DNA from 3 places in the Jeotgalibaca sp. PTS2502 genome. Region 1 is predicted to be linked to each of the others. Evidence: a T-box and tRNA genes for the amino acid it is inferred to sense, from the RefSeq annotation. Region 1 holds a T-box; the other regions hold tRNA genes.
What was found. A T-box is a leader RNA that pairs with one kind of tRNA and senses whether it is charged. The one in region 1 lies ahead of tyrS (tyrosine--tRNA ligase), so its partner is inferred to be a tRNA-Tyr.
Positions count from the first base shown of each region.

Region 1 (9,484 bases):
TTAATCATAGCAACAGTACGGTTTAACAAGTTACCTAAGTCATTTGCTAAATCATAATTAATACGATTAATGTAATCTTCTGGTGTAAAGACACCATCACTACCGAAACTGATTTCACGCATCAAGTAGTAACGTAAAGCATCTAAGCCGTAACGTTCGACTAACATACCTGGATAAACAACGTTTCCTTTTGATTTAGACATTTTTCCGTCTTTCATTTGCAACCAACCATGACCAAATACTTGTTTTGGAAGTGGTAAGTCCAATGCCATCAATAGGATTGGCCAATAAATCGTGTGGAAACGAACAATTTCTTTCCCAACCATATGAATATTAGCTGGCCAGTATTTTTCAAATAAGACTGTATCTTCTGAACCGTAACCTAGAGCCGTAATATAGTTTGCTAATGCATCAATCCAAACATAAATAACGTGTTTTGGATTACTTTTCACTGGTACACCCCATGAAAAGGTTGTCCGTGAAACAGCTAAGTCTTCCAATCCTGGTTTAATAAAGTTATTCACCATTTCATTTTTACGCGATTCTGGTTGAATAAATTCCGGATACTCTTCATAATATTTTAGCAAACGATCAGCATATTTGCTCATACGAAAGAAGTAAGATTCTTCTTTAACAAGTTCTACTTCGTGACCACTTGGTGCAATTCCACCAATAACTTTACCATTTTCATCACGGTATACTTCTGCTAATTGTGTTTCTGTAAAGTATTCTTCGTCTGACACTGAATACCAACCTTCATATTCACCTAAGTAAATATCGCCTTGTTCGATTAAGCGTTCAAAAATAGCTTGAACCGCTTCGATATGATGTTGATCTGTTGTCCGGATAAATTGATCGTTGGAAATTTCAAGTTGCTTCCAAAGGTTTTGAATATCTTCAGCCATGCCGTCAACGTATTCTTTAGGGCTAATTCCCATCTCTTCAGCTTTTTTCTCAATTTTTTGTCCATGCTCATCTGTTCCTGTTAAATAACGAACATCAAACCCTTGTTGACGTTTATATCGTGCCATCACATCACAAGCAACTGTTGTATAGGTATTTCCGATATGTAATTGACCACTTGGGTAATAGATGGGCGTTGTAATATAAAATGTTTCTTTTTCTTTAAACACGAATGAGTGCCTCCTTAGAAGTGGCAAGTTTTAAATTTGTTTTCACAAAACCTGCATATACGCCTTATTTTACCACAAAAGAGGTAAGCATGTGGACATTTTCCAAATAAAAATGACTGGAACATTCGTCCCAGTCATTTCAACTTTTTGTTTATATTATCTTGCAACACGTACTGCAAAGCTTGGCGTAAAGTATTGTGTACTGTTTACTTCAACAACGCCACCTTCGGAAGGAGAATGGATGTATTGACCATTTCCTAATGAAATTGCTACGTGGTAAGGACTACCTTTAGGTCCCCAGAACAATAGATCTCCTGCTTGTGCTTGACTAACAGAAATTTGACTTCCTACGTATTGTTGTGAGCCAGTCCAACCTCCGATTTCAATACCGTATGCTTCACGGAAAACATAAGCCGTAAAACCTGAACAGTCGAAACCACTTGGTGTTTTACCACCATATACATATGGTACACCTAGGTATTTGTATGCCACACCGATAACATCACCAGATGGTGCTGGTAATGATGGTGCTGATTTTTCTTCAATGATAACTTCTACTTTTTCTTCAATCACTGGTGTTGAAATAGCAGGTGTTGAAATAGCAGGGCTGTTATTTGTTGTATTAGTTGTCGTGTTATTAGTTGTTGTTTGCGTTGCTGCAGTCACTGTTTCACGATTATTTGTTACGGCAATAACTGTTTGAGCAGCTTCTTGTTCAACTCTTAGTGCTTCTTCTGCTGCAGCAATAGCTGCCTCTTCAGCGATACGTTGACGCTCTGCTTCTTCAGCAGCACGACGGTCAGCTTCTTCTTTTTCAGCGATAAACGCTAAACGATCTTCTTCAGCAGATGCTTTCTCAGCGTTAAGTGCTGCCACTGCACTTTCTTGTTCAATATTTTTAACTTCTAATTGACCTTTTAATTCTTCAAGTTCATAAGTCATTGAAATAATCTCGTTTAATTTTTCTTCTGTCTCAACTTTTTTGTTTTCAACAGCTTGTTGGTCTTGAACTTGTTGTTCAACTAAGCTTTTATTAGCTGAAACCATTGTTGTTACAACGTCGACACGAGCAATTAAGTCTGTTAAAGACTCTGATGCAAAAATAAAATTCATGTAGTTAGTGTTAGACCCATTAATTTGAACAGAACGAGCTTGTTCTTTCAATTGGTCTTCACGTTGATCAATCACAACCTGTAGTTGTGCAATTTCTTCTTCTAATAAATCAATTTTTTCATTTGTGTCAACACGTTGCGCTAATAATTCAACAGCACGGTTTTCTGCAGCAGCGATTTCTGCTTGTACCTCAGCTAATACAGCTTCAGCAGACTCAACGCGGCCTGATAGTTCATTGACTTTTTCTTCTTGTTGTTGAATTTTTTCAGTTAACTCATCAGCAGATACAGCATACGGCGCTACAAATGTTGCAGATAACAGCGAACTCGTTAAAATTAAAGTGGCAAGTTTCTTCTTCAAGTCATTTCCTCCAGTAGGTTTATGTGATTATACAAATATATAGTTATCATTTAATTATCGGTTTCTTTAAAAAACTGTTATGATTTTCCTTAACGAGGAAATCATAGCATAGTTTCTTTGTGAAAAACCATTTATCGATGACTTGTAGTTCCTTTGTAACATAAATGTAATGATTGTCGACAAATGTTTCAATCCGTCTGTTACATCAGTATTTTAAAAAGAAGATTGACATTTTTTATAGTCATGACTATACTGATTTCAAGAATAAAACACAGATAAACGCTTTGAAGGAATACAGTAGGAATAAGGATTTTGTATGAAGAGAGAGCCGGCAATGGTGGGAACCGGTACACCCTTATTTTGAATTACAATTCTGGAGCTACTTGTTATGAGCGGCTAACATACGTTACATGTTAGAGTGGTTTCATTTTTTATGAAACAATTTGGGTGGTAACACGGTAATCAATCGTCCCTGGCAGAGCTATGCTTTGTCAGGGCTTTTTTTATTTTAAAAGAGGAGTGTTCATATGGAAAAGGTTAATATTATTGACGAACTACAGTGGCGGGATGCCATCAACCAACAAACAGACGAAGACGGCTTACGCGAGTTATTAAATGAAAAGAATATTGGACTATACTGCGGGATTGATGCGACTGGTTCAAGTATGCATGTGGGACACTTGATTCCTTTTATGCTACTGAAACGATTCCAATTAGCTGGTCACAAACCGGTAATTTTAATTGGTGGCGCAACAGGTTCTATTGGAGATCCAAGCGGAAAGTCTGAAGAACGTACGCTTCAATCAGAAGAAACCGTTGCTTACAACGCTGAAAAAATTACCTATCAAATGAAAAAGTTATTCCGCGCCGGCGAAGCAGATTCTGAAATCCGTCTCGTTAATAACTTAGACTGGACAAAACAACTTTCACTACTTGATTTCTTACGTGATTTTGGTAAAAACTTCAATATCAATACTATGCTTGCAAAAGATATTGTCGCTAGCCGTTTGGAAACGGGAATTTCATTTACAGAGTTCTCATACCAAATTCTACAATCGATGGACTTCTTACATCTATATCGTCAATTAGATGTTCAACTACAAATTGGTGGTGCGGATCAATGGGGAAATATTACAGCTGGTCTCGAACTCATCCGTAAAAAAGAAGGCGCAGAGGCAAAAGCGTTTGGTTTAACCATTCCATTGATGCTAAAAGCGGACGGTACAAAATTTGGTAAAACAGCTGGCGGCTCTGTTTGGTTAGATCCCGAACAAACAACGCCTTACGAATTTTACCAATTCTGGGTTAACCAAGATGACCGCGATGTCGTTAAATACTTAAAATTCTTTACCTTCCTTTCTCAAGAAGAGATTTCAGCTTTAGAAGAAAGTGTGCAAACAGAGCCTCATAAGCGTCAAGCTCAAAAAACATTGGCTGCTGAAATGACAACCTTCGTTCATGGTGAAAAGGCCCTAGAAGATGCGCTGAAAATTACCGATGCTCTCTTTACTGGTAATGTTGCTCAATTATCTGCTGACGAGATTGAACAAGGATTTAAAAATATGCCGACTTTCGAATCAAATTTAACGGAACAAGAGCTAGTGACTTGGCTGGTTGATTTGGGGATTGAACCATCTCGCCGTCAATCACGCGAAGATGTTCAAAATGGCGCTATTTCAATTAATGGTGAAAAAGTAACCGACTTAGATTTTGTTATGACACGTGAGCATTCATTTGATCAACGCTTTATTATTGTGCGCCGTGGTAAGAAAAAATATTTCCTTGTAAAGTTGGTGTAAGATGACTGAGGTTACATTGGTTGCTGTTCGAGATACCTTACAGGCAGAAGATGTCGCTCACCTAGCTGAAATCATTTGGAATGAGCACTACTTGCCTATCTTAGGACAGGAACAAGTCGCTTATATGCTCAAAACCTTCCAATCCACTGAACGGATTATTGCTGACATTGCTGAAAATAAATTAACTTATTATATAGTAGAAGTTGACCAAGATGAGATTGGTTATGTGGCACTTGAGTGGCAGGAGAACACACTATTCATCAGTAAGCTTTATTTATTAAAGCGTGCAAGAGGCAATGGCTATGCTTACCAGTTGATGAAAAAGTTAATTCAACAAGCAACAGATGCTAAAAAATCTAAATTGCGTCTAACCGTCAATAAAGACAATCCATCTTCTATCGCCTTCTACGAAAAAGTAGGCTTTAAACAAGTTGATGCCGTTGTTTCACCGATTGGCAATGGCTTTGTTATGGATGACTACATTTACGACTATACCATTTAATCAAAAAGACGAGTGAGGCTAGTCTCACTCTTCTTTTTGATTCATATTATTTTTAGCTGCCCGGCGTTTCGACTTAATTAAGACATTGATTAAGATTAAAATAATACCAACTACGGTAATCAGCAAAATATTAGCTGCATTAATCAGTTGCAAAATAAATACGGCTAGTCCAAATCCTAATAACGTCACGAGATTAAAATTCTCTTCCCAGTTGTCCCTCTGCGGATAATCTTTGGCAAGTTTTACAAATGAAAGATGAATCACGTAAAATCCGATTAAGGCGATAAAAATAAATAAGCTAGTCTCATATTCACCTAGCAAATAGCCGCCATAACGTTTAAAGACCACTGCTATAATTAAAAAGATCGATTGACATAGACTTTCCTTTTCTTTAGTTGTCATCATTACCCCCACTTATTTGGACTCCACATTCGGCCATCAATTTCACCTTGTGCTTGCTCCATGCGTTTATATTGCTCTTGGATGAGTTTTTCAAAGGCTTGAAATAAAGCAATCTGACGATAGTCCGTACTTTTTTGCTGCAAGTCTTTTATTTGGCTTAGCATCCATTCTTTCTGTTCCACCTTACCACTCCCCTAACTCTTCTAAGGTAAATAACAAATCATCTAAGTGGTCACGGTTATTCCCCATTTGCTCAATCAACAAATCAATCGTCGCTTTAGTTTCATCTGTTTGTTGAAACTTACCGAGTGTTTCTAGCTCTAACTTAAACCATTCTTCTTGGTTAAGAAGAGAAGGATTCGCAGACATAGTTAAATATTGGCGATAACGAATCAGTAACGCTTTACGGTCAGCATCTGATAAGTAATCAAAACGCGCAATCAATAATGACGGTAAATAAACCATCTCACATTTACGGGCAATAGCTTGAAAAGGTCTCGTTAATTCCGATATAGTAAAGCCTTCTCGTCCTCCAGCTTGGTATTCCCGTTCGTTAACACCTGTTGTCATCACCAGTCCAAATTCTTTCCCTTTCAACTGGCTACCATGTTTGCCATAAGCAAACCCATCTGTCAAAACCTCGTCTTGCCATTGTTTTAATAGTGGCGGCGAACTATACCAATAGAGTGGAAATTGGAAAATAATGCGGTCATAGTCAGCAAGGAGTGCTTGCTCACGGTCTTTATCTATCTGACCATCAGGATAGTCATGTTCTAAATGGTGCCATCTCACACCTTCATCTGGTAAACTTTCCCGTAAAAATTGTTGGGCATGAGAATCAGATAAAGTGGGATGAGAAACGATAATCAGTGTTCGCATAAGTTTCCCCCTTGTTTTTATTAATTTCATTAAGTATAGCAAAAAAAGAAGGCATAAGAAAAGCGGACAAGTCCGCCTTGGCCTATGAAAAAATAGGAAATTTGACCCTGAATTGTCAGGAGACTTCACGCTTCAGCGGGTTAGTCGAATGATATGCGTTAGCGAGCAGCGAAGCGCGCAATGGGGCAAATTTATCTTTTTTTCACTAGGTCAGGACTTGGGAGCTAGACATTGATGGCTGAACTTATAATCCCCTAGTCTATTAAAAAAAGAGACGTAGAGTCAAATGGCTCTACGTCTCTTTTTACATCGCTTCAGCAATACTTTTCTTCTGCATACGATACATCTCTGCGTACTTACCGTCTAATAAAAGCAACTCTTGATGATTCCCTCTTTCAACAATTTCACCATTGTCTAAGACAAGAATTTGATCAGCGTGCTGGATAGTAGATAAACGGTGGGCGATGATAAAGGTTGTTCGCCCTTCTTTTAAAACATCCATCGCATGTTGGATGATTTCTTCTGTCTCTGTATCGATACTAGATGTCGCCTCGTCCAAAATTAAAATTTTAGGATCATAAGCTAAGGCTCTAGCAAATGAAATTAATTGTCTTTGACCAGAACTCAAGGTACTCCCTTTTTCAACGACTGGCTCATCTAAGCCTTTTTCAAAGTGAAGCAACATTTGGTCGCCGCCTACTTTCTCCAAGGCACTGTGGGCCATTTCTTTGGTAATCGTTGGATTTTCTAGCGTAATATTGGATTCAATGGTTCCTGTAAAAAGAAAGGGATCTTGCAAGACAATCCCCATCCCTTGGCGGACACTTTTACGCGAAGCCAATTTGGTATTTTGTCCATCAATTCGAATTTCACCTTGATCTGGATCATAGAAGCGGAATAAAAGATTCATAATGGAACTCTTACCTGAACCAGTATGGCCGACAAGCGCAACCGTTTCTCCTGAGTTTGCTGTAAAGCTAATATCCTTCAAAACCTTGGTCTCTTCTTTGTAACCAAAACTCACTTGATCAAATTCAACTTTCCCTACTGTCAAATCTAATTTACCACTCGCATCCTCTTCAGCAGGTGTATCGACTAAGGTAAAGACACGTTCACCGGCTGCGATGGCTTGTTGAACAAATGACATCTGTTGGATAATACCTTGAATAGGATCATATAAACGTGTCACATAGTCACCGAACACATAGAGCGTCCCGATCGAAATCCCTAAAATACCATCTAAATACTGGCTACCAAAAAATAACATCACGAACATGAGCGTCACGTGACGCAACAGACCGCCTAGTGTGAATTGTGCAGCTGAATCTAATAGCACGTATTTCCGTTCAACTTCAAACCATGCTTGATTAATCGTATTAAATTCTTCAGAAACTTTCTCTTCCTGCTGAAAAGCTTGAATAATCGACATACCTTGGACTGATTCATTGATTTTACCGTTGATATCACTATTCAATTCCCGTTCTTTACGGCTAAACCGGCCGGCATATTTACTGTAATATTTATGCCAAATATACATCAGTGGCAATAAAACAAGTAAGGATAAGCCTAGTCCGACATGCAAACGGGTAATGGCAATGTAGGTCCCAATCACATAAATCACATTTAGCATGACATTGCTGATGGTCACCACATAAAACTGCTGGCGTAAGACTTCGGTGTCGTTTGTAATTTGTGACACCACCTTACCAGCTGGTAAATTATCAAAGTAGCGGATCGGTAGTTTTTGAAGATGACGATAAGCTTGATCACGAATAATTTTAACAATTTTGTTAGCAGTCTTTGTAAGGATTAAGAAACTCAGATAGCGTAACAGAGCCGTTACACCAATCAATAGAGCATACAAGCCGAGCAATCTCACTAACAAGTCGGTTAGCAATTGTCCCGATGCAGCTGAGGGTGTAATCACATCATCAATCAATTGTTGTGCCACAATGGGCGCATATAAATCGGTAATCACTGCTGTGATTAGTAATGTAAATCCTATGACAAATTTGCCTTTATCATATTTCATATAAGATAATAGTCGTTTGACTGTTTTCATTCATCAGCACCTGCCTTTAACTCTTGGCGAAGATACTGGGTGTAGTACCATCCTTTTCTACTAATTAAGGCGTCGTGGCTGCCGCGCTCAATAATTTTTCCATCTTCCATAACGATAATTTCATCGGCTTGTTTAACCGCTGAAAGTCGGTGGGTAGAAATAATAGTCGTTTTCCCACTTCTAAGCTGTTTGATATTTTCTATAATTTTTTGTTCGGTTTTCGCATCCACTGCCGATAAAGAATCATCTAAAATTAAAATTTCAGGATCTTTAATTAAGGCTCTAGCAATCGAAATCCGTTGTTTTTGGCCCCCTGAAATAGAGACCCCTTTTTCACCAATCATGGTGTCTAGCCCTTCAGCCATTTTCTTGAGATCGTCCTCAAATGATGCAATTCGGATGCTTGCCATAATTTCATCATCTGTGGCACTCCCTTTCCCAAAGGCGATATTATCCCTAACACTCTTAGAGAAAAGAATATGGTCTTGCGGCACATAACCAATTAGATTTTGAACAGTCTTACCTTTATAAGCTAAAATCGGTTCTGTTCCTACCATTAAATCACCGCTACCTAGTGGGTATTGGCGCAATAATTGGCGAATAAAGGTCGTCTTGCCGGCACCTGTTTTCCCAACAATGCCTAATGTTTTCCCCTTCGGAATGACGACATCAATCTGGTCTAAATTAACGTCTTGGCTAGATGGGTACTTAAAGGATAAACCGTGAACAGTAATATCATCCACTGTATCAATAACTTTACTTCCATCAGCTTCCATACTATCGTTTGCTGAAAGAACGGTCTCAACCCGTTCCATCGATGCACTACCTTGACGAAGAACGTTAGTCAATTCACCAATTGACATAATCGGCCAAACAATCATTCCTAAATACATTTGGAAGGCAACAATGTCACCAACCGATAGCTGTCCTTTGGAGACTAGGTAAGCCCCATAACCAAACGAAATCAAGTTGCTCACTGACAGGGTCACTTTTGTGAGCGGCGAGAATAAAGCATTGGCATCTGCAACGCGATTATTCTTGGCTAGCATACTTTCCGTTTGCTGGCGGAATTTTTCGACATAGTCATCCTCTTTCACGTAAGCTCTAATCACGCGGATACCATCCACCACTTCTAGTACGTCATTATTCAGTGACGAAAAGGCATCTTGAGCTGCTGTGTAACGTTTCTCAACAATGTTCCCCAACTTACCAAACAAGTAAGCTAAGACCGTTA
Region 1 is NZ_CP019433.1:2,144,364-2,153,847, reverse strand. Features, by position in the region: gene metG (methionine--tRNA ligase) at 1-1,133, opposite strand, end outside; gene BW721_RS10760 (C40 family peptidase) at 1,290-2,606, opposite strand; T-box leader at 2,882-3,083, shown strand; gene tyrS (tyrosine--tRNA ligase) at 3,134-4,405, shown strand; gene BW721_RS10750 (GNAT family N-acetyltransferase) at 4,407-4,907, shown strand; gene BW721_RS10745 (hypothetical protein) at 4,932-5,309, opposite strand; gene BW721_RS10740 (hypothetical protein) at 5,312-5,491, opposite strand; gene BW721_RS10735 (NAD(P)H-dependent oxidoreductase) at 5,493-6,188, opposite strand; gene BW721_RS10730 (ABC transporter ATP-binding protein) at 6,493-8,250, opposite strand; gene BW721_RS10725 (ABC transporter ATP-binding protein) at 8,247-9,484, opposite strand, start outside.

Region 2 (9,484 bases), 400 kb from region 1:
ACAATACCTTTAATTTATAAAATAGGCGAATAAAAAGAAGTAAGTGGACGACCACTTACTTCTCATCTAATCTAATACAGCCTTTAAATCCGCGATCAAATCATTCTCATCCTCAATACCGACTGATAGTCGGACTAAATCTGGCGTTAACCCATACGATTCTCTTAACTCTTTTGGAACATCCGCATGTGTTTGGCTAGTCGGATAGGTAATTAAACTTTCTACCCCACCCAAACTCTCAGCAAAGGTAAATAGTTTTACACTTGCTAAAATTGATGGAATTTGTTCAGCATCATGAATACGAACACTAATCATCGCACCTTTTCCTGGATAAAGAACCTCTTTCACTTGAGAGAAAGTTTTCAAAGCCGATACAATTGCCTTAGCATTCTTTTCTTGTTTATCTAAACGAAGCGGCAACGTTTTTAAACTTCTAATAAAGAGCCAACAATCAAACGCCGATAAAGTTGGACCAGTTGTATTCGCTAACCATTTCAACTTTTCACCTATTTGCGAATCACTAGTCACAACAACGCCTGCTAAAACATCGTTATGACCTGTTAGATACTTGGTTCCAGAATGAACAACAATATCTGCACCTAGCTCTAATGGCCGTTGCCGCAATGGCGTTAAGAAGGTATTATCAACGATTACACGAGCACCTAATGCCTTCGCTTGTTCGCTGAGTGAAACTAGGTCAATTTCTTGCATAAGTGGATTAGTGGGTGACTCTACGAATACGGCAGTGGTTTGCTGGTTTAACTGCTGAGTAAATTCTTCTTCCGTCGCAAAATAAGAGAAGCTCGCTATACCTTTAGCTTCTAATTCATTAAAGTAGCGGAAGCTGCCCCCATATAAGTCTCGCGATACTAAAAAATGACTCCCTACATCAAATAACTGAAAAACAAGTTGGATCGCACTCATACCTGAACTTGTCGCAACAGCAGCACTACCACCTTCTAAAGTCGCTAGTCCTTCTTCTAAAATATCCCGTGTTGGATTGCAAGTACGGCTATAGTCATAACCTGTACTTTGTCCTAAGCCAGGATGGGCAAAGGTTGAAGACAAATGAATAGGCGGGCTGATTGCTCCTGTTGCAGGATCCGAATGGTTGCCTAGTTGGGCTAGAAAAGTATTAAAGTGACTCATTTATTTTCCTCCTTAAAGGTCCTAATAGCGTTTGTAAGTTGTTCTAATGCAAGTGTGATTCTATCTGGTGTTGTAGCTAGATTAAGACGTATAAAGCCTAAATAGTCTTCAGAGAACCATTCGCCATAATCAACTGCTAGCTTTGCTTTTTCTTGAACAATATCTTTAACTTTATCTTTAGGAATAATGGCTCGTAAATCAATCCAAAGTAAGTACGTTCCTTCTAAATCAGATACAATAAGCTGTGGAAACTCAGCTAATGCTTCTCGGACTAACAAATCGTTCGAGCGAATGACCGTTAGCAATGAATCAAACCACTCCTCACCACCGCGATAAGCAGCCTCACCTGCCACTTGACCTAATAAATTAACCTCAGTTTGCTGATAACGAATCATTTTTTGATCAAATTGTTCTCTTAGTTCTTGATCTGGAATAATGATATGAGAGTGAAGCAAAGATGCTAAATTAAAACTTTTAGATGGCGCGTTACAAACAATTAAACGATTGTGAAATCGCTCCTCCTCAATAGACAATACCGATTTAAAAGGATGAGCAGAAAGTTCAAAGTCTTGGTGAATTTCATCTGCAATTACAATCACATCATAACGTTCGCACAAAGTTAACATACCTTCAAGCTCTGATTCTTTCCAAATGCGACCAACAGGATTATGAGGCGAACACAATATAAATAATTTCGGTTGTTCCTTCTTTAGTACTTCTTCTAAAGCAGTTAAATCGACGCTGTAAGCCCCGTTATCATTTATCAAAGGTGATAATACCAATTTCCGATTAGTATCTTTTACAGCATTAAAAAAGGGGTAATAAACAGGCGGCTGGATTAACACACCATCCCCTTCATTAGAAAAACACTGGATTAAATGATAGAGTGATTGAACAACCCCATTTGAATAACGTAACCATTCTTCTTGTAAGTTGATATTATGCCTTTTTTTTTGCCAATTTGAAAAAGCTAAAAAATAGGCTTTATGAGGTAAAGAATAACCAAAAACACCATGACTCACCCGTTCAAACAATTCCTGAACGACTACTTCAGGCGCCTGAAATTCCATATCAGCTACCCAAAGTGGTAGTAACTCCGCATTACCAAACCGTTTATCCAATGCATCCCATTTTAATGACTGGGTATGACGTCTTTCTTTTTGATACCGTTCAATGAAACTGTTGATTGTCATTCATCCGACCTCCTATTTTTAGAAAATAAAAAATCCGTCCCTTTGTCCTACTAATCGTAAGACAAAGGGACGGATTGATTCCGTGTTACCACCCTAATTTATGTTAGTTAGAAAACCCAACACCTCTAAAGCTCCTATGAAGCTTGGCAATATAACGGTTGCTACCGTCTAAAAAGCGTTAACCTTTCAGAAACTCAGAGTTCATCTTCACTCACTTCATCAGTCCTCTTTTTCACCATGCAGAGGTCTCTAATAACTGATTATGATAAGCTACTCTTCTCTTCTTCGTTTAAATGAATTTTAAATGAGATAATGATGAAATTATAATGACAATAACAAAAAATGTCAATAGTCATTTTAAATAAGAAAAGCGGACAAGTCCGCCTTGGCCTATGAAAAAATAGGAAATTTGACCCTGAATTGTCAGGAGACTTCACGCTTCAGCGGGTTAGTCGAATGATATGCGTTAGCGAGCAGCGAAGCGCGCAATGGGGAAAATTTATCTTTTTTTCACTAGGTCAGGACTTGGGAGCTAGACAGTGATGGCTGAACTTATAATCCCCTAGTCTACAAAAAAAGCTCAGCTATCAGCTGAGCTTCAACGTATACCGGCGGCCGGGGTCGAACCGGCACGCCCTCGCGGGCACTGGATTTTGAGTCCAGCGCGTCTGCCTATTCCGCCACGCCGGCAAATTATTATGCAAGTTTTCATCCCTTTTGGGAAAGGCGGTAACCGGATTTGAACCGGTGATGAAGGTTTTGCAGACCTCTGCCTTACCACTTGGCTATACCGCCGAAAGACTGGGGTAGCTGGATTCGAACCAACGAGTGACGGAGTCAAAGTCCGTTGCCTTACCGCTTGGCTATACCCCATTAATAAAAGGGCGACTGATGGGAATCGAACCCACGAATGCCGGCGCCACAAGCCGGTGCGTTAACCACTTCGCCACAATCGCCATAATCCAAAACAGGGGTAGCAGGAATTGAACCCACACCAACGGTTTTGGAGACCGTTGTTCTACCTTTAAACTATACCCCTAAGGACTTAAAAAAAATGGAGGGGGGCAGATTCGAACTGCCGAACCCGAAGGAGCGGATTTACAGTCCGCCGCGTTTAGCCACTTCGCTACCCCTCCATGGTGGCTTGGGACGGAATCGAACCGCCGACACCTTGAGCTTCAATCAAGTGCTCTACCAACTGAGCTACCAAGCCATTAAGAAGTAATACTTTATTTAATTAATACAACTGTATTAACGGTTCCGACGGGATTTGAACCCGCGATCTCCTGCGTGACAGGCAGGCATGTTAACCCCTACACCACGGAACCAATGGAGGTTAACGGGATCGAACCGCTGACATCCTGCTTGTAAGGCAGACGCTCTCCCAGCTGAGCTAAACCTCCATGATATAAAACATACAGTTTATAAATCATCAATTAAATGACGATATGACCCGTACGGGATTCGAACCCGTGTTACCGCCGTGAAAGGGCGGTGTCTTAACCGCTTGACCAACGGGCCAGTTAAAAATAAAAATGGGCCTAAATGGACTCGAACCATCGACCTCACGCTTATCAGGCGTGCGCTCTAACCAGCTGAGCTATAGGCCCATAAAATAAAAAAGCGGGTGAGGAGAATCGAACTCCCGACAACAGCTTGGAAGGCTGTGGTTTTACCACTAAACTACACCCGCGTGGCGGTTCCGACGGGATTTGAACCCGCGATCTCCTGCGTGACAGGCAGGCATGTTAACCCCTACACCACGGAACCATTTTAAAAAAATTGCGGGGGCAGGACTTGAACCTGCGACCTTCGGGTTATGAGCCCGACGAGCTGCCAACTGCTCCACCCCGCGATAATATTAATAGATAACTTTTAAAAAAGTTATAAAGGAGGATAAGGGATTCGAACCCTTGCACGCTTTTACACGCCTGACGGTTTTCAAGACCGTTCCCTTCAGCCGGACTTGGGTAATCCTCCGAGATGTTAATGATATTTAATTTATCATAAAAATATGATAATGACCCGTACGGGATTCGAACCCGTGTTACCGCCGTGAAAGGGCGGTGTCTTAACCGCTTGACCAACGGGCCTTGTTCTTTTAAAAACGGAGAAGGAGGGATTTGAACCCTCGCGCCGGTATGATCCGACCTACACCCTTAGCAGGGGCGCCTCTTCAGCCACTTGAGTACTTCCCCAATCAAAGATAGCTTATGCTGCAAGTAATTTTGCTGCAATGGACCTTGCAGGACTCGAACCTGCGACCGGACGGTTATGAGCCGTCTGCTCTAACCAACTGAGCTAAAGGTCCAGGCTCTTAATGTGACCTTTTCTGAACGTCCATTTTTAAAAATAGCGGCGGAGGGGATCGAACCCCCGACCTCCCGGGTATGAACCGGACGCTCTAGCCAGCTGAGCTACACCGCCAAAAATATTAAATCGGGAAGACAGGATTCGAACCTGCGACCCCTTGGTCCCAAACCAAGTGCTCTACCAAGCTGAGCTACTTCCCGTAATTTAAATGCACCCAGCAGGAGTCGAACCTGCAACCGCCTGATTCGTAGTCAGGTACTCTATCCAATTGAGCTATGGGTGCATATTAAAAATGCCGAGGATCGGGGTCGAACCGATACGGTGAGAACTCACCGCAGGATTTTAAGTCCTGTGCGTCTGCCAATTCCGCCACCCCGGCATTACAATATTATGAAACTTTAAGGATATGATCCTTAAAGCGGAAGACGGGGTTCGAACCCGCGACCCCCACCTTGGCAAGGTGGTGTTCTACCACTGAACTACTTCCGCAAAAAGATGCCGGCTAAAGGACTTGAACCCTCGACCCTCTGATTACAAATCAGATGCTCTACCAACTGAGCTAAGCCGGCAAATTTTTAAAATGCGGGTGAAGGGACTTGAACCCCCACGCCTTGCGGCGCTAGATCCTAAATCTAGTGCGTCTGCCAATTCCGCCACACCCGCGCATCTTTTTATGCAATTGATAAAAAGAAATGAGTCATGCAGGGCTCGAACCTGCGACCCTCTGATTAAAAGTCAGATGCTCTACCAACTGAGCTAATGACTCAACTAAAGAGTTGAATTGTGAGTATTACTCACTTTGTCATATTACTATGACTATGGAGGTTAACGGGATCGAACCGCTGACATCCTGCTTGTAAGGCAGACGCTCTCCCAGCTGAGCTAAACCTCCGAAAATGTAAATATTATGTAAAGAACAGTTCTTGAACATAATACAATATTTTTTGCTAATCTGCAAGTTATTTTCTTTTGAAAACTTGTTTTTTAAAGAAAATATATGCGCGGCAGCGTCCTACTCTCACAAAGGGAAACCCTTCACTACAATCGGCGCTAAGAAGCTTAACTTCTGTGTTCGGGATGGGAACAGGTGTGACCTTCTTGCCATCGCCACCGCACATATTGTCATGGCTGTTGCTGCTTTAGCAGTTTTCAGACATGATACACTTGGGCTATGCCCACAGTGTTTTTTCTGAGGTTGTTCCCTCAAAACTGAATAGTTAACACGAAACCCTTGGTTTGAAACTCATTTTACGTCATTACCGTCTTATTATTGGTTAAGTCCTCGACCGATTAGTACTAGTCCGCTCCATACATCGCTGCACTTCCACTTCTAGCCTATCTACCTGATCGTCTCTCAGGGGTCTTACTCATTTAAAATGATGGGAAATCTCATCTTGAGGGGGGCTTCACGCTTAGATGCTTTCAGCGTTTATCCCGTCCACACATAGCTACCCAGCAATGCCCTTGGCAGAACAACTGGTACACCAGCGGTGTGTCCATCCCGGTCCTCTCGTACTAAGGACAGCTCCTCTCAAATTTCCAACGCCCGCGACGGATAGGGACCGAACTGTCTCACGACGTTCTGAACCCAGCTCGCGTGCCGCTTTAATGGGCGAACAGCCCAACCCTTGGGACCGACTACAGCCCCAGGATGCGACGAGCCGACATCGAGGTGCCAAACCTCCCCGTCGATGTGAACTCTTGGGGGAGATAAGCCTGTTATCCCCAGGGTAGCTTTTATCCGTTGAGCGATGGCCCTTCCATGCGGAACCACCGGATCACTAAGCCCGACTTTCGTCCCTGCTCGACTTGTAGGTCTCGCAGTCAAGCTCCCTTCTGCCTTTGCACTCTACGAATGATTTCCAACCATTCTGAGGGAACCTTTGGGCGCCTCCGTTACATTTTAGGAGGCGACCGCCCCAGTCAAACTGCCCGACTGACACTGTCTCCCCACCCGATAAGGGTGGCGGGTTAGAGTGGTCCTGCTACAAGGGTAGTATCCCAATGGCGCCTCCATCGAGACTAGCGTCCCGACTTCAATGGCTCCTACCTATCCTGTACATGTAGCAGAAACAATCAATATCAACCTGCAGTAAAGCTCCATGGGGTCTTTCCGTCCTGTCGCGGGTAACCAGCATCTTCACTGGTACTATAATTTCACCGAGTCTCTCGTTGAGACAGTGCCCAAATCGTTACGCCTTTCGTGCGGGTCAGAACTTACCTGACAAGGAATTTCGCTACCTTAGGACCGTTATAGTTACGGCCGCCGTTTACTGGGGCTTCAATTCAAAGCTTCGCCGAAGCTAACCTCTCCTCTTAACCTTCCAGCACCGGGCAGGCGTCAGCCCCTATACGTCATCTTTCGATTTTGCAGAGACCTGTGTTTTTGATAAACAGTCGCTTGGGCCTATTCACTGCGGCTGACCTTGCGGTCAGCACCCCTTCTCCCGAAGTTACGGGGTCATTTTGCCGAGTTCCTTAACGAGAGTTCGCTCGCTCACCTTAGGATGCTCTCCTCGACTACCTGTGTCGGTTTGCGGTACGGGCAGTTGGTTTCTAACTAGAAGCTTTTCTTGGCAGTGTGACATCAGGAACTTCGGTACTTAAATTTCCCTCCCCATCACAACTTGTCCGTATAATAGAAAGCATTTGACTCTCTACAAGACTTGTTGCTTGGACGTGCTCTTCCAATCGCACGCATTTCCTTAGCCTCCTGCGTCCCTCCATCGTTCAAACAAAAACAACTGGTACAGGAATATCAACCTGTTGTCCATCGCCTACGCCTATCGGCCTCGGCTTAGGTCCCGACTAACCCTGGGAGGACGAGCCTTCCCCAGGAAACCTTAGTCATACGGTGGACGGGATTCTCACCCGTCTTTCGCTACTCATACCGGCATTCTCACTTCTAAGCGCTCCACCAGTCCTCACGGTCTAGCTTCAATGCCCTTAGAACGCTCTCCTACCACTCAACCTAATGGTTGAATCCACAGCTTCGGTGATCTGTTTAGCCCCGGTAAATTTTCGGCGCAGGGTCACTCGACTAGTGAGCTATTACGCACTCTTTGAATGATGGCTGCTTCTAAGCCAACATCCTAGTTGTCTGTGCAACCCCACATCCTTTTCCACTTAACAGATACTTTGGGACCTTAGCTGGTGGGCTGGGTTGTTTCCCTTTCGACTACGGATCTTATCACTCGCAGTCTGACTCCCGGACTTGAATCCATGGCATTCGGAGTTTATCTGAATTCGGTAACCCGAGAAGGGCCCCTAGTCCAAACAGTGCTCTACCTCCACGATTCGTTTATCCGAGGCTAGCCCTAAAGCTATTTCGGAGAGAACCAGCTATCTCCAGGTTCGATTGGAATTTCTCCGCTACCCACACCTCATCCCCGCACTTTTCAACGTGCGTGGGTTCGGTCCTCCAGTGCGTATTACCGCACCTTCAACCTGGACATGGGTAGGTCACCTGGTTTCGGGTCTACGACCACATACTCATTCGCCCTATTCAGACTCGCTTTCGCTGCGGCTCCGTCTTTTCAACTTAACCTCGCATGGGATCGTAACTCGCCGGTCCATTCTACAAAAGGTACGCCATCACCCATTAACGGGCTCTGACTACTTGTAAGCACACGGTTTCAGGTACTATTTCACTCCCCTTCCGGGGTGCTTTTCACCTTTCCCTCACGGTACTGGTTCACTATCGGTCACTAGGGAGTATTTAGCCTTGGGAGATGGTCCTCCCGGATTCCGACGGAATTTCTCGTGTTCCGCCGTACTCAGGATACTGGTAGAGCTGCGTTAGATTTCGCATACGGGGCTTTTACCCTGTTTCGCGTGGCTTTCCAGCCAGCTTCTGCTATCCATTGCAGTCTCACGTCCCAGTCCTACAACCCCAAAGAGCAAGCTCTTTGGTTTGGGCTTTTCCCGTTTCGCTCGCCGCTACTCAGGGAATCGAATTTTCTTTCTCTTCCTGCAGGTAATGAGATGTTTCAGTTCCCTGCGTGTACCTCAAACACGCTATGTATTCACGTGTTTGTAATATCCTATCAAAGATATTGGGTTTCCCCATTCGGAAATCTCCGGATCATAGCTTACTTACAGCTCCCCGGAGCATATCGGAGTTAGTCCCGTCCTTCATCGGCTCCTAGTGCCTAGGCATCCACCGTGCGCCCTTATTCACTTAACCTATGGTCAAGTTTCAGCCATTGCTGGCCTTTACTATCAAACTGTTTTCGTTAAAAAACTGTTCAACGTGTAACGCGGTAAAATGTTTTGGTTTCTTACTTTATATTTCATGTTATACTATTCAGTTTTCAAGGAACAATGCGTTTGAGAGTTAACCTCTCAAAACTGAACAAGAATGTGAACATCGGCAGGTTCCATATAATTTCCTTAGAAAGGAGGTGATCCAGCCGCACCTTCCGATACGGCTACCTTGTTACGACTTCACCCCAATCATCTATCCCACCTTAGGCGGCTGGCTCCCATAAGGGTTACCCCACCGACTTCGGGTGTTACAAACTCTCGTGGTGTGACGGGCGGTGTGTACAAGACCCGGGAACGTATTCACCGCGGCGTGCTGATCCGCGATTACTAGCGATTCCGGCTTCATGCAGGCGAGTTGCAGCCTGCAATCCGAACTGAGAATGGCTTTAAGAGATTCGCTTGCCCTCGCGGGTTTGCTGCTCGTTGTACCATCCATTGTAGCACGTGTGTAGCCCAGGTCATAAGGGGCATGATGATTTGACGTCATCCCCACCTTCCTCCGGTTTGTCACCGGCAGTCTTATTAGAGTGCCCAACTGAATGCTGGCAACTAACAATAGGGGT
Region 2 is NZ_CP019433.1:1,742,756-1,752,239, reverse strand. Features, by position in the region: gene BW721_RS08765 (PLP-dependent transferase) at 67-1,149, opposite strand; gene BW721_RS08760 (MalY/PatB family protein) at 1,146-2,342, opposite strand; T-box leader at 2,405-2,637, opposite strand; tRNA gene BW721_RS08755 (tRNA-Leu) at 2,949-3,032, opposite strand; tRNA gene BW721_RS08750 (tRNA-Cys) at 3,067-3,137, opposite strand; tRNA gene BW721_RS08745 (tRNA-Gln) at 3,144-3,215, opposite strand; tRNA gene BW721_RS08740 (tRNA-His) at 3,226-3,298, opposite strand; tRNA gene BW721_RS08735 (tRNA-Trp) at 3,311-3,381, opposite strand; tRNA gene BW721_RS08730 (tRNA-Tyr) at 3,398-3,478, opposite strand; tRNA gene BW721_RS08725 (tRNA-Phe) at 3,480-3,555, opposite strand; tRNA gene BW721_RS08720 (tRNA-Asp) at 3,598-3,670, opposite strand; tRNA gene BW721_RS08715 (tRNA-Val) at 3,673-3,745, opposite strand; tRNA gene BW721_RS08710 (tRNA-Glu) at 3,792-3,863, opposite strand; tRNA gene BW721_RS08705 (tRNA-Ile) at 3,879-3,952, opposite strand; tRNA gene BW721_RS08700 (tRNA-Gly) at 3,965-4,035, opposite strand; tRNA gene BW721_RS08695 (tRNA-Asp) at 4,037-4,112, opposite strand; tRNA gene BW721_RS08690 (tRNA-Met) at 4,125-4,197, opposite strand; tRNA gene BW721_RS08685 (tRNA-Ser) at 4,233-4,322, opposite strand; tRNA gene BW721_RS08680 (tRNA-Glu) at 4,364-4,435, opposite strand; tRNA gene BW721_RS08675 (tRNA-Ser) at 4,451-4,540, opposite strand; tRNA gene BW721_RS08670 (tRNA-Ile) at 4,580-4,653, opposite strand; tRNA gene BW721_RS08665 (tRNA-Met) at 4,696-4,769, opposite strand; tRNA gene BW721_RS08660 (tRNA-Pro) at 4,782-4,855, opposite strand; tRNA gene BW721_RS08655 (tRNA-Arg) at 4,865-4,938, opposite strand; tRNA gene BW721_RS08650 (tRNA-Leu) at 4,949-5,034, opposite strand; tRNA gene BW721_RS08645 (tRNA-Gly) at 5,073-5,144, opposite strand; tRNA gene BW721_RS08640 (tRNA-Thr) at 5,152-5,224, opposite strand; tRNA gene BW721_RS08635 (tRNA-Leu) at 5,237-5,318, opposite strand; tRNA gene BW721_RS08630 (tRNA-Lys) at 5,349-5,421, opposite strand; tRNA gene BW721_RS08625 (tRNA-Val) at 5,475-5,547, opposite strand; rRNA gene rrf (5S ribosomal RNA) at 5,655-5,770, opposite strand; rRNA gene BW721_RS08615 (23S ribosomal RNA) at 5,926-8,841, opposite strand; rRNA gene BW721_RS08610 (16S ribosomal RNA) at 9,052-9,484, opposite strand, start outside.
Region 2: it has a tRNA-Tyr gene. The T-box ahead of tyrS (tyrosine--tRNA ligase) is inferred to sense a tRNA for this amino acid. The anticodon was not compared.

Region 3 (9,484 bases), 1.0 Mb from region 1:
CGGGTTACCGAATTCAGATAAACTCCGAATGCCATGGATTCAAGTCCGGGAGTCAGACTGCGAGTGATAAGATCCGTAGTCGAAAGGGAAACAACCCAGCCCACCAGCTAAGGTCCCAAAGTATCTGTTAAGTGGAAAAGGATGTGGGGTTGCACAGACAACTAGGATGTTGGCTTAGAAGCAGCCATCATTCAAAGAGTGCGTAATAGCTCACTAGTCGAGTGACCCTGCGCCGAAAATTTACCGGGGCTAAACAGATCACCGAAGCTGTGGATTCAACCATTAGGTTGAGTGGTAGGAGAGCGTTCTAAGGGCATTGAAGCTAGACCGTGAGGACTGGTGGAGCGCTTAGAAGTGAGAATGCCGGTATGAGTAGCGAAAGACGGGTGAGAATCCCGTCCACCGTATGACTAAGGTTTCCTGGGGAAGGCTCGTCCTCCCAGGGTTAGTCGGGACCTAAGCCGAGGCCGATAGGCGTAGGCGATGGACAACAGGTTGATATTCCTGTACCAGTTGTTTTTGTTTGAACGATGGAGGGACGCAGGAGGCTAAGGAAATGCGTGCGATTGGAAGAGCACGTCCAAGCAACAAGTCTTGTAGAGAGTCAAATGCTTTCTACTATACGGACAAGTTGTGATGGGGAGGGAAATTTAAGTACCGAAGTTCCTGATGTCACACTGCCAAGAAAAGCTTCTAGTTAGAAACCAACTGCCCGTACCGCAAACCGACACAGGTAGTCGAGGAGAGCATCCTAAGGTGAGCGAGCGAACTCTCGTTAAGGAACTCGGCAAAATGACCCCGTAACTTCGGGAGAAGGGGTGCTGACCGCAAGGTCAGCCGCAGTGAATAGGCCCAAGCGACTGTTTATCAAAAACACAGGTCTCTGCAAAATCGAAAGATGACGTATAGGGGCTGACGCCTGCCCGGTGCTGGAAGGTTAAGAGGAGAGGTTAGCTTCGGCGAAGCTTTGAATTGAAGCCCCAGTAAACGGCGGCCGTAACTATAACGGTCCTAAGGTAGCGAAATTCCTTGTCAGGTAAGTTCTGACCCGCACGAAAGGCGTAACGATTTGGGCACTGTCTCAACGAGAGACTCGGTGAAATTATAGTACCAGTGAAGATGCTGGTTACCCGCGACAGGACGGAAAGACCCCATGGAGCTTTACTGCAGGTTGATATTGATTGTTTCTGCTACATGTACAGGATAGGTAGGAGCCATTGAAGTCGGGACGCTAGTCTCGATGGAGGCGTCATTGGGATACTACCCTTGTAGCAGGACCACTCTAACCCGCCACCCTTATCGGGTGGGGAGACAGTGTCAGTCGGGCAGTTTGACTGGGGCGGTCGCCTCCTAAAATGTAACGGAGGCGCCCAAAGGTTCCCTCAGAATGGTTGGAAATCATTCGTAGAGTGCAAAGGCAGAAGGGAGCTTGACTGCGAGACCTACAAGTCGAGCAGGGACGAAAGTCGGGCTTAGTGATCCGGTGGTTCCGCATGGAAGGGCCATCGCTCAACGGATAAAAGCTACCCTGGGGATAACAGGCTTATCTCCCCCAAGAGTTCACATCGACGGGGAGGTTTGGCACCTCGATGTCGGCTCGTCGCATCCTGGGGCTGTAGTCGGTCCCAAGGGTTGGGCTGTTCGCCCATTAAAGCGGCACGCGAGCTGGGTTCAGAACGTCGTGAGACAGTTCGGTCCCTATCCGTCGCGGGCGTTGGAAATTTGAGAGGAGCTGTCCTTAGTACGAGAGGACCGGGATGGACACACCGCTGGTGTACCAGTTGTTCTGCCAAGGGCATTGCTGGGTAGCTATGTGTGGACGGGATAAACGCTGAAAGCATCTAAGCGTGAAGCCCCCCTCAAGATGAGATTTCCCATCATTTTAAATGAGTAAGACCCCTGAGAGACGATCAGGTAGATAGGCTAGAAGTGGAAGTGCAGCGATGTATGGAGCGGACTAGTACTAATCGGTCGAGGACTTAACCAATAATAAAACGGTAATGACGTAAAATGGGTTTCAAACCAAGGGTTTCATGTTAACTATTCAGTTTTGAGGGAACAACCTCAGAAAAAACACTGTGGGCATAGCCCAAGTGTATCATGTCTGTAAACTGCTAGCAGCAACAGCCATGACAATATGTGCGGTGGCGATGGCAAGAAGGTCACACCTGTTCCCATCCCGAACACAGAAGTTAAGCTTCTTAGCGCCGATTGTAGTGAAGGGTTTCCCTTTGTGAGAGTAGGACGCTGCCGCGCATATATTTTTTTAATATATTATTCCGCAATAGCTCAGTTGGTAGTAGCGCTTGACTGTTAATCAAGATGTCGTAGGTTCGAGTCCTACTTGCGGAGTTTTTCTTTTTTTTTGGAAAAATTTAAGTTTTGGCATTTTATACTTGGAGAGTTGTCCGAGAGGCCGAAGGAGCACGATTGGAAATCGTGTAGGCGGGAAACTGTCTCAAGGGTTCGAATCCCTTACTCTCCGTTAGCTTATTTTTAAATATGGCCCGTTGGTCAAGCGGTTAAGACACCGCCCTTTCACGGCGGTAACACGGGTTCGAATCCCGTACGGGTCATTATCATGGCTGTTGACGCTTTAGCGACATTACAGACATGATACACTTGGACAAAGTTCATAGTGTTTCCTTAAATTGTTTATATCATGGAGGTTTAGCTCAGCTGGGAGAGCGTCTGCCTTACAAGCAGGATGTCAGCGGTTCGATCCCGTTAACCTCCATTGGTTCCGTGGTGTAGGGGTTAACATGCCTGCCTGTCACGCAGGAGATCGCGGGTTCAAATCCCGTCGGAACCGTCTTTACTTGTTTCGTAACAGTGACTATGTTAGAATTAATACTCAAGTAAATTTTTATTTAAGGCTTGGTAGCTCAGTTGGTAGAGCACTTGATTGAAGCTCAAGGTGTCGGCGGTTCGATTCCGTCCCAAGCCATCTGGAGGGGTAGCGAAGTGGCTAAACGCGGCGGACTGTAAATCCGCTCCTTCGGGTTCGGCAGTTCGAATCTGCCCCCCTCCATAATTTTACTCATAATAGGGGTATAGTTTAAAGGTAGAACAACGGTCTCCAAAACCGTTGGTGTGGGTTCGATTCCTGCTACCCCTGTTTTGAATTTTGGCGATTGTGGCGAAGTGGTTAACGCACCGGCTTGTGGCGCCGGCATTCGTGGGTTCGATTCCCATCAGTCGCCCTCTTTTAGTGGGGTATAGCCAAGCGGTAAGGCAACGGACTTTGACTCCGTCACTCGTTGGTTCGAATCCAGCTACCCCAGTTATAATATAACGGTAAGACTCAGGAAGATTTCTCTTTCTGAGTCTTTTTTTGTGTTTAAAGATAGAATGAAAGTGAATAGAAATCAAAAAAAATCACTTCTATTCACTCAAAACAGCAAAATGAGTTAATAGAAACTGAAAATAGTCCCTGAACTTCCTCCAATCGACAAAATTAAGCGATGTAAGAGGTTTGGGTCAATTGAAAAGGATTCGTAGCTATTGTCGAGCTATAGGGTCGTTCATTTATAATAAAGAAAACGCTTTATTATAAATGGAATCGAGATGATGAGATGCGCTTATTATTAAAAGTAGGTTTATTATCAGTTTCTTTATTGGTTACAACGGCTGGAGCTATCACAGCTAACTTGCCGTCTATTATTGCAGAATATCCACAGATCAACAGCGTTATGATTGAATTTATGATGACGATGCCGTCATTATTGACCATTTTAACAGTATTATTTAGTCATCGATTAGCCAAAATAGTGGGCTATAAGAGTCTTGTTATTTTTGGAATCGTCTTATTATTAGTTGCAGGTGTCTTACCATATTACTTCCATTCGATCTGGTTATTAGCATTGAGTCGCGTGTTATTCGGTGTTGGGATTGGTTTGTTTCATCCTTTGCTTTTTTCATTTGCGACAACTTTTTTTGAAGGTGATGAATTAGCGAAGGTAATTGGTTTACAGAGTGCTTGTGAAGGGTTAGGTGGGATGTTTTCAACCTTTATAGTAGGACTGTTGCTCGTTAATGGCTGGCGCAATTCCTTTTTTGTCCATCTATTGGCGATTCCAGTTTTAGTCTTGTTCATGATTTTTGTACCTCGTATTCAAGTAAAGGATAAGCCAGTAATGAAACATAAAACAGCTGATCAATCGTCATCTCCAATTTGGAGACAAATGTTATTGGTAGTCGTAGCGATGAGTTTATATATGGTCGTTGGTGTCAAAATAACGGCTATTTTAATGGAGAAAGGCTATGGAAGTGCGACAAGCAGTAGTAATTTACTCGCTTTAATCGGTTTAGGAGCAATGGCTGCTGGACTTTTATTTTCAAAAGTCACACTTACCACTAAAAAATGGACGATACCGATTTCCTTATTAAGCTTGTCATTAGGGATGTTGTTATTTGCATACTCATCAAATCTTCTTACTGATGGGGTGGCAGTCATTTTGTGTGGGTTTTCGGCACGAACCTTTTTCCCTTTCTTGATGAATCAGGTCAATCAAAATGATGATGGGAATAAGGAGCGTAATACCTCGCTTTTATTGATCGGGAATAATATTGCGATTGCGTCTGCTCCGATTAAAATTGCTGCTTTGCAGGCTATTAATCCACTAGATGGGAATGTGGGGTTATTGATTAGTGGCGCGCTGATTTTAATTGTTATTGCGGCTATGAGTGCCGTTAAGATCTATCTGAAAGCAAGTCTTTCAACGTCAACCGAAATTAACTAGTACTCAATTGGTAATCCTAGCTCTTTCACGATAAAATAGTAAGTAAGAACTAAATAGGGAGAGTTGAGGATGACTAATATTAATCAAAAAGTAACGTTTTCACGTGGTTTAGAATTAAAAAATCCGCTTGTTATGGCGCCGATGACAACAAAAATGAGTTTCTATGATGGCGTTGTGACCAAGGATGAGCTGGATTATTATGCGCTTCGCTCTGGTGAACTAGGAGCAGTCATTACTGCAGCAGCTAATGTTCAAGAAGTAGGGAAAGGTTGGGAAGGCGAGCTTGGTGTTTATGATGATAAATTTATTCCAGCTTTGTCTCGTTTAGCGTCTACCATTAAACAAAGTGGTACTAAAGCGATTCTCCAAATTTTCCATGGTGGTCGTATGACCAATTCAACTGTTACAAGAGGGCTTCAAGTTGTTTCAGCCAGCGCTATAGCAGCAGAACGTCCGGATGCTGAGACACCTAGAGCACTAGAGCATGATGAGATACTCCAAGTGATTCAGGACTTTAAAGAAGCGACGATCCGTGCGATGAAGGCGGGCTTTGACGGTGTTGAGCTGCACGGCGCTAATACTTACTTGATTCAGCAGTTCTTCTCGCCACACTCTAACCAACGAAATGACGAGTGGGGAGGTAGCCTAGATAAGCGCTTTAACTTTATCAATCACTTAGTTGATACAGTAACAGCGGCTGTTGACGAAAGCGGACAGAAAAATTTTATCGTTGGCTATCGTTTTTCACCTGAAGAGTATGAAACACCGGGGATTCGCTTCGAGGACAGCTTATATTTGGTGAATCAGTTGGCCAACAAACCGCTCGACTACCTCCATATTTCTTTGAACGACTATACAAAAATATCACAGAGCACCGACTATCAAGACAAGAGCATGCTAGCTTACGTTTATGAAAAAATAAATGGGCGTCTGCCGTTGATCGGTGTTGGTGATGTCCGAACAAGAAAGGATGCGGAAGCTCTTCTAGAATATGCGGACATCGTAGCAGTTGGGCGTTCGCTATTGATTGATCCTAACTGGGCGAGCAAGGTCTTGAATAATAATGAGGATAAGATTCGGAAACAAGTGTCGCTAGATGATAAAGAAAAACTAGCCCTGACAAATGGGGTATGGGGCTTTATGGAAGCGATGATGGGTGATCGAATTCTAGATTAATATAAGTAGTCAAAAAGCTGGGTTTCCAGCTTTTTTTTTGTCTATTTTCATACATTCGGATTCTAGGTGTTAATTATTTTTTAAGTCCTAATGAATTTGTTATAATTGAACTAGTAAGAAAAGGAGGAAGTGTGATGAGGAAGAACGACAATAAATTATCTGAACAAGAGAAAGCAGCTGACCAAGTCAAACAAGATGAACTTATAACGGATCATTCTATTGAAGATATTACTGAAAATAAACAAACTGGGTCAGCAACTACTTACTGGTTGCCAATTGGGATTGGAATCGGCTTAGCTGTTGGTGTTGCAATAGACAAAATGCTCTTGGGCTTAGTGTTTGGGTGTTTATTCGGCGTTCTAGCCAGTGTGTTGTTTAAGAAACGATAGGAGTGGGTTACCGTGGAATGGATTAAATTAATAGGTATTGTCATTATTGTCATAGGATTTTTATTAAAGTTAGATACGATTGCAGTTGTATTAATTGCTGCAGTTGTAACAGGATTAGTATCGGGGATTTCCTTTGTTGAAATTCTAGAAATTTTAGGGAAGGCATTTGTTGATAATCGCTTAGTTACTTTGTTTTTACTAACCTTGCCAATGATCGGTTTGTCCGAACATTTTGGCTTAAAGGCGCAAGCGACTAATTTGATTCAAAAAATTAATGGGTTAACATCAGGGATTATGTTGATTATTTATCAAGTGATTCGTGAGATTGCTGCTTTCTTCTCTATTCGTGTTCAAGGGCAAACGCAGTTTGTACGTCCTATTGTAGATCCAATGGTTCAAGCTGCTGCCCAAACGAAATATGGTGAGCTAGATGAAGATGATGTGGATTTATTAAAAGCACAAGCGGCTGCTTCAGAAAACTTTGGGAACTTTTTCGCTCAAAATACCTTTATTGCAGCGTCAGGTGTCTTGTTAATTTCAGGTACGATGGAATCGTTAGGTTACGATATTTCTCCGGTTGCGGTGGCACAAGCTTCGATTCCTGTGGCACTGATTGCGTTACTTTTAGCATCCCTAAATTATTTGCGAATTGATAAAAAGTTAGAACGTAAATATAAAAAACGTGCTAACAATCAAAAGGGGGATGACTAATTATGTCTGCAGAATACATTACAGAAACGTTAGTACCGTTATTGCTTGAATTGTTCTATATTTTAATTGGACTACAGTTGTTCTACACGGCATTTTGTGTTTTACGTCAAAAAGATCATCCTGCTCGTCTAGGAACGGCTGCATTTTGGATTTTACTCGGCTTATTGTTTGCAGGTGGAAAAATCATTCCAAATGCTATTAGCGGTGCTTTCTTGCTAGCTATGGGTGCTTTGACTTTATTTAAACAGGTAAAACTTGGCAAGATTGAATCGAATTCTGATGAAGAACAGGCTCTTTATGCTAAGAAATTTTCCAACAAGGTTTTCTTGCCAGCTGTTATGCTCGCTATCGCAGCTGTTTTAATTGCCCAATTCACACCGTTTGGCGGTCAAGTTGGGATTGGATTTGCGGCCGTGTTATCGCTTGTATTAGCTATGCTCATTTTCAAAGCTTCGCCGAAACTAACCTTAAAAGAATCTGACCGCATGGTTCAACAAGTGGGAACTGTTGGTATTTTACCGCAATTGTTGGCAGCCTTAGGTGTGTTGTTTACGACAGCTGGTGTAGGCGATGTGATTGCGGAAATGATTTCTGGTTTTGTACCGGAAGGAAATCGTTTCGTTGGCGTTATTGCCTATGTTTTAGGTATGGTTATCTTTACCATGATTATGGGGAATGGCTTTGCAGCCTTTACGGTTATTACAGCGGGTATTGGGGTACCTTTTGTGATTGCGCAAGGAGCAGATCCAGTTATTGCCGGTGCCTTAGCGATGACGGCTGGATTCTGTGGAACATTAATGACACCAATGGCAGCTAACTTCAATGCACTTCCAGCAGCCTTATTGGAAATGAAAAATCCAAATGGTGTTATTAAAGCTCAAACACCAATCGCCCTAGTCTTAATTGTTGTTCATATTGCCTTGATGTATTTCTGGGCATTTTAATTAAAGGAGGAAATAGACCATGAAAATTTTAGTAACAGCATTTGATCCTTTCGGAGGAGAAAAAATTAATCCAGCTCTTGAAGCGGTGAAATTATTAGCTGACGAGATTGCTGGCGCAGAAATTGTTAAATTGGAAATTCCAACTGTTTTCCATAAATCTGCTGAAACGATGCGTGAAAAAGCTTTGGAGATTAATCCAGATATGATTCTATGTGTAGGGCAAGCGGGTGGACGCTTTGCTTTAACACCTGAACGTGTGGCAATCAACCAAGATGATGCCCGCATTGAAGATAATGAAGGCAATCAACCGATTGATGTTCCGATTCAAGCGGATGGGGCTTCTGCTTACTTCTCAACCTTACCGATTAAAGCTATGGTTGACCGTATAAAAGCAGCAGGTATACCAGCAGCAGTATCGAATACAGCAGGAACATTTGTCTGCAACCACATCATGTACCAAGCTCTTTATCTGACTGAGAAGGAATTGCCAGGAACACAAGCAGGCTTTATCCATGTTCCGTTTATTCCAGAACAAGTTGTCGATAAACCTGAAAAACCGGCGATGAGTATTGAAGACATTGCCAAAGGGCTGACAGCTGCTCTTGAAGCCATGGTTGAATTTCATGGTAAGGAAGATTTAAAAGCAGTAGGCGGCGCAACTCACTAATCAGTAAAAATGGACTGAGATTCTACTCTCGGTCCATTTTTTTTGATAGACTAGGGGATTATAAGTTCAGCCATCAATGTCTAGCTCCCAAGTCCTGGCCTACTGAAAAAAAGATAAATTTGCCCCATTGCGCGCTTCGCTGCTCATTCAGGGTCAAATTTCCTATTTTTTCATAGGCCAAGGCGGACTTGTCCGCTTTTCTTATTTATAAAAAGACCTCGTATAATGGTTTCTCGAGCTCATTTCTGTTATATTTTAGGTGCAAGTCTTGTAATGGCAGCTCTCGGGGCGGCTGGATTATTAGGTTTGCAATGTTTTTATTTAGAGAATCCTAAACTAGCAAGTTTGTTCTCTTTCCAAAATGACGAAGGTCATTTAATTAAAGTTTTGATCGTCATCGCTGTTTCCTTTACTTTTGTATTAGCTGTATTAACCTGGTTCAATACAGCTAATCCAAAAGTTTGGGAAAACTTCTCTGTCTATCATGAAGAAGTATAGTAAAATAGATGTAATTGCTTTTGAAGGAGTTTTAAGGTGAAAAAAATTGAATTAAGTGCGTTATTTTTAGAAGAACACTTAGACTTGTTCCAGTGTCCGGTTTGCCAACAAGCGTTTGAGGCAGTCATTGGAACAAGTTTGAATTGTGTGGCCAATCACCAGTTTGATTTGTCAAAAAAAGGCACCCTCCATCTATTGATGAAAGGCGGCCAAAATGATTACGATAAAGTCATGCTGACGAGTCGAAAAAATTTAGCCGCGACTGGCTTTTTCCATCCGATGTTGAATGTGGTAAAAGAAAAACTAGAAAGTCGATCGATTGAAGCTGTGTTAGATGTTGGTTGTGGAGAAGGGTCG
Region 3 is NZ_CP019433.1:1,124,132-1,133,615, reverse strand. Features, by position in the region: rRNA gene BW721_RS05570 (23S ribosomal RNA) at 1-1,987, shown strand, start outside; rRNA gene rrf (5S ribosomal RNA) at 2,141-2,256, shown strand; tRNA gene BW721_RS05560 (tRNA-Asn) at 2,279-2,352, shown strand; tRNA gene BW721_RS05555 (tRNA-Ser) at 2,399-2,485, shown strand; tRNA gene BW721_RS05550 (tRNA-Glu) at 2,505-2,576, shown strand; tRNA gene BW721_RS05545 (tRNA-Val) at 2,665-2,737, shown strand; tRNA gene BW721_RS05540 (tRNA-Asp) at 2,740-2,812, shown strand; tRNA gene BW721_RS05535 (tRNA-Phe) at 2,875-2,947, shown strand; tRNA gene BW721_RS05530 (tRNA-Tyr) at 2,951-3,031, shown strand; tRNA gene BW721_RS05525 (tRNA-Trp) at 3,048-3,118, shown strand; tRNA gene BW721_RS05520 (tRNA-His) at 3,131-3,203, shown strand; tRNA gene BW721_RS05515 (tRNA-Gln) at 3,213-3,284, shown strand; gene BW721_RS05510 (MFS transporter) at 3,576-4,742, shown strand; gene BW721_RS05505 (NADH-dependent flavin oxidoreductase) at 4,812-5,918, shown strand; gene BW721_RS05500 (hypothetical protein) at 6,053-6,307, shown strand; gene BW721_RS05495 (DUF969 domain-containing protein) at 6,320-7,018, shown strand; gene BW721_RS05490 (DUF979 domain-containing protein) at 7,021-7,962, shown strand; gene pcp (pyroglutamyl-peptidase I) at 7,982-8,629, shown strand; gene BW721_RS05480 (hypothetical protein) at 8,855-9,127, shown strand; gene BW721_RS05475 (methyltransferase domain-containing protein) at 9,164-9,484, shown strand, end outside.
Region 3: it has a tRNA-Tyr gene. The T-box ahead of tyrS (tyrosine--tRNA ligase) is inferred to sense a tRNA for this amino acid. The anticodon was not compared.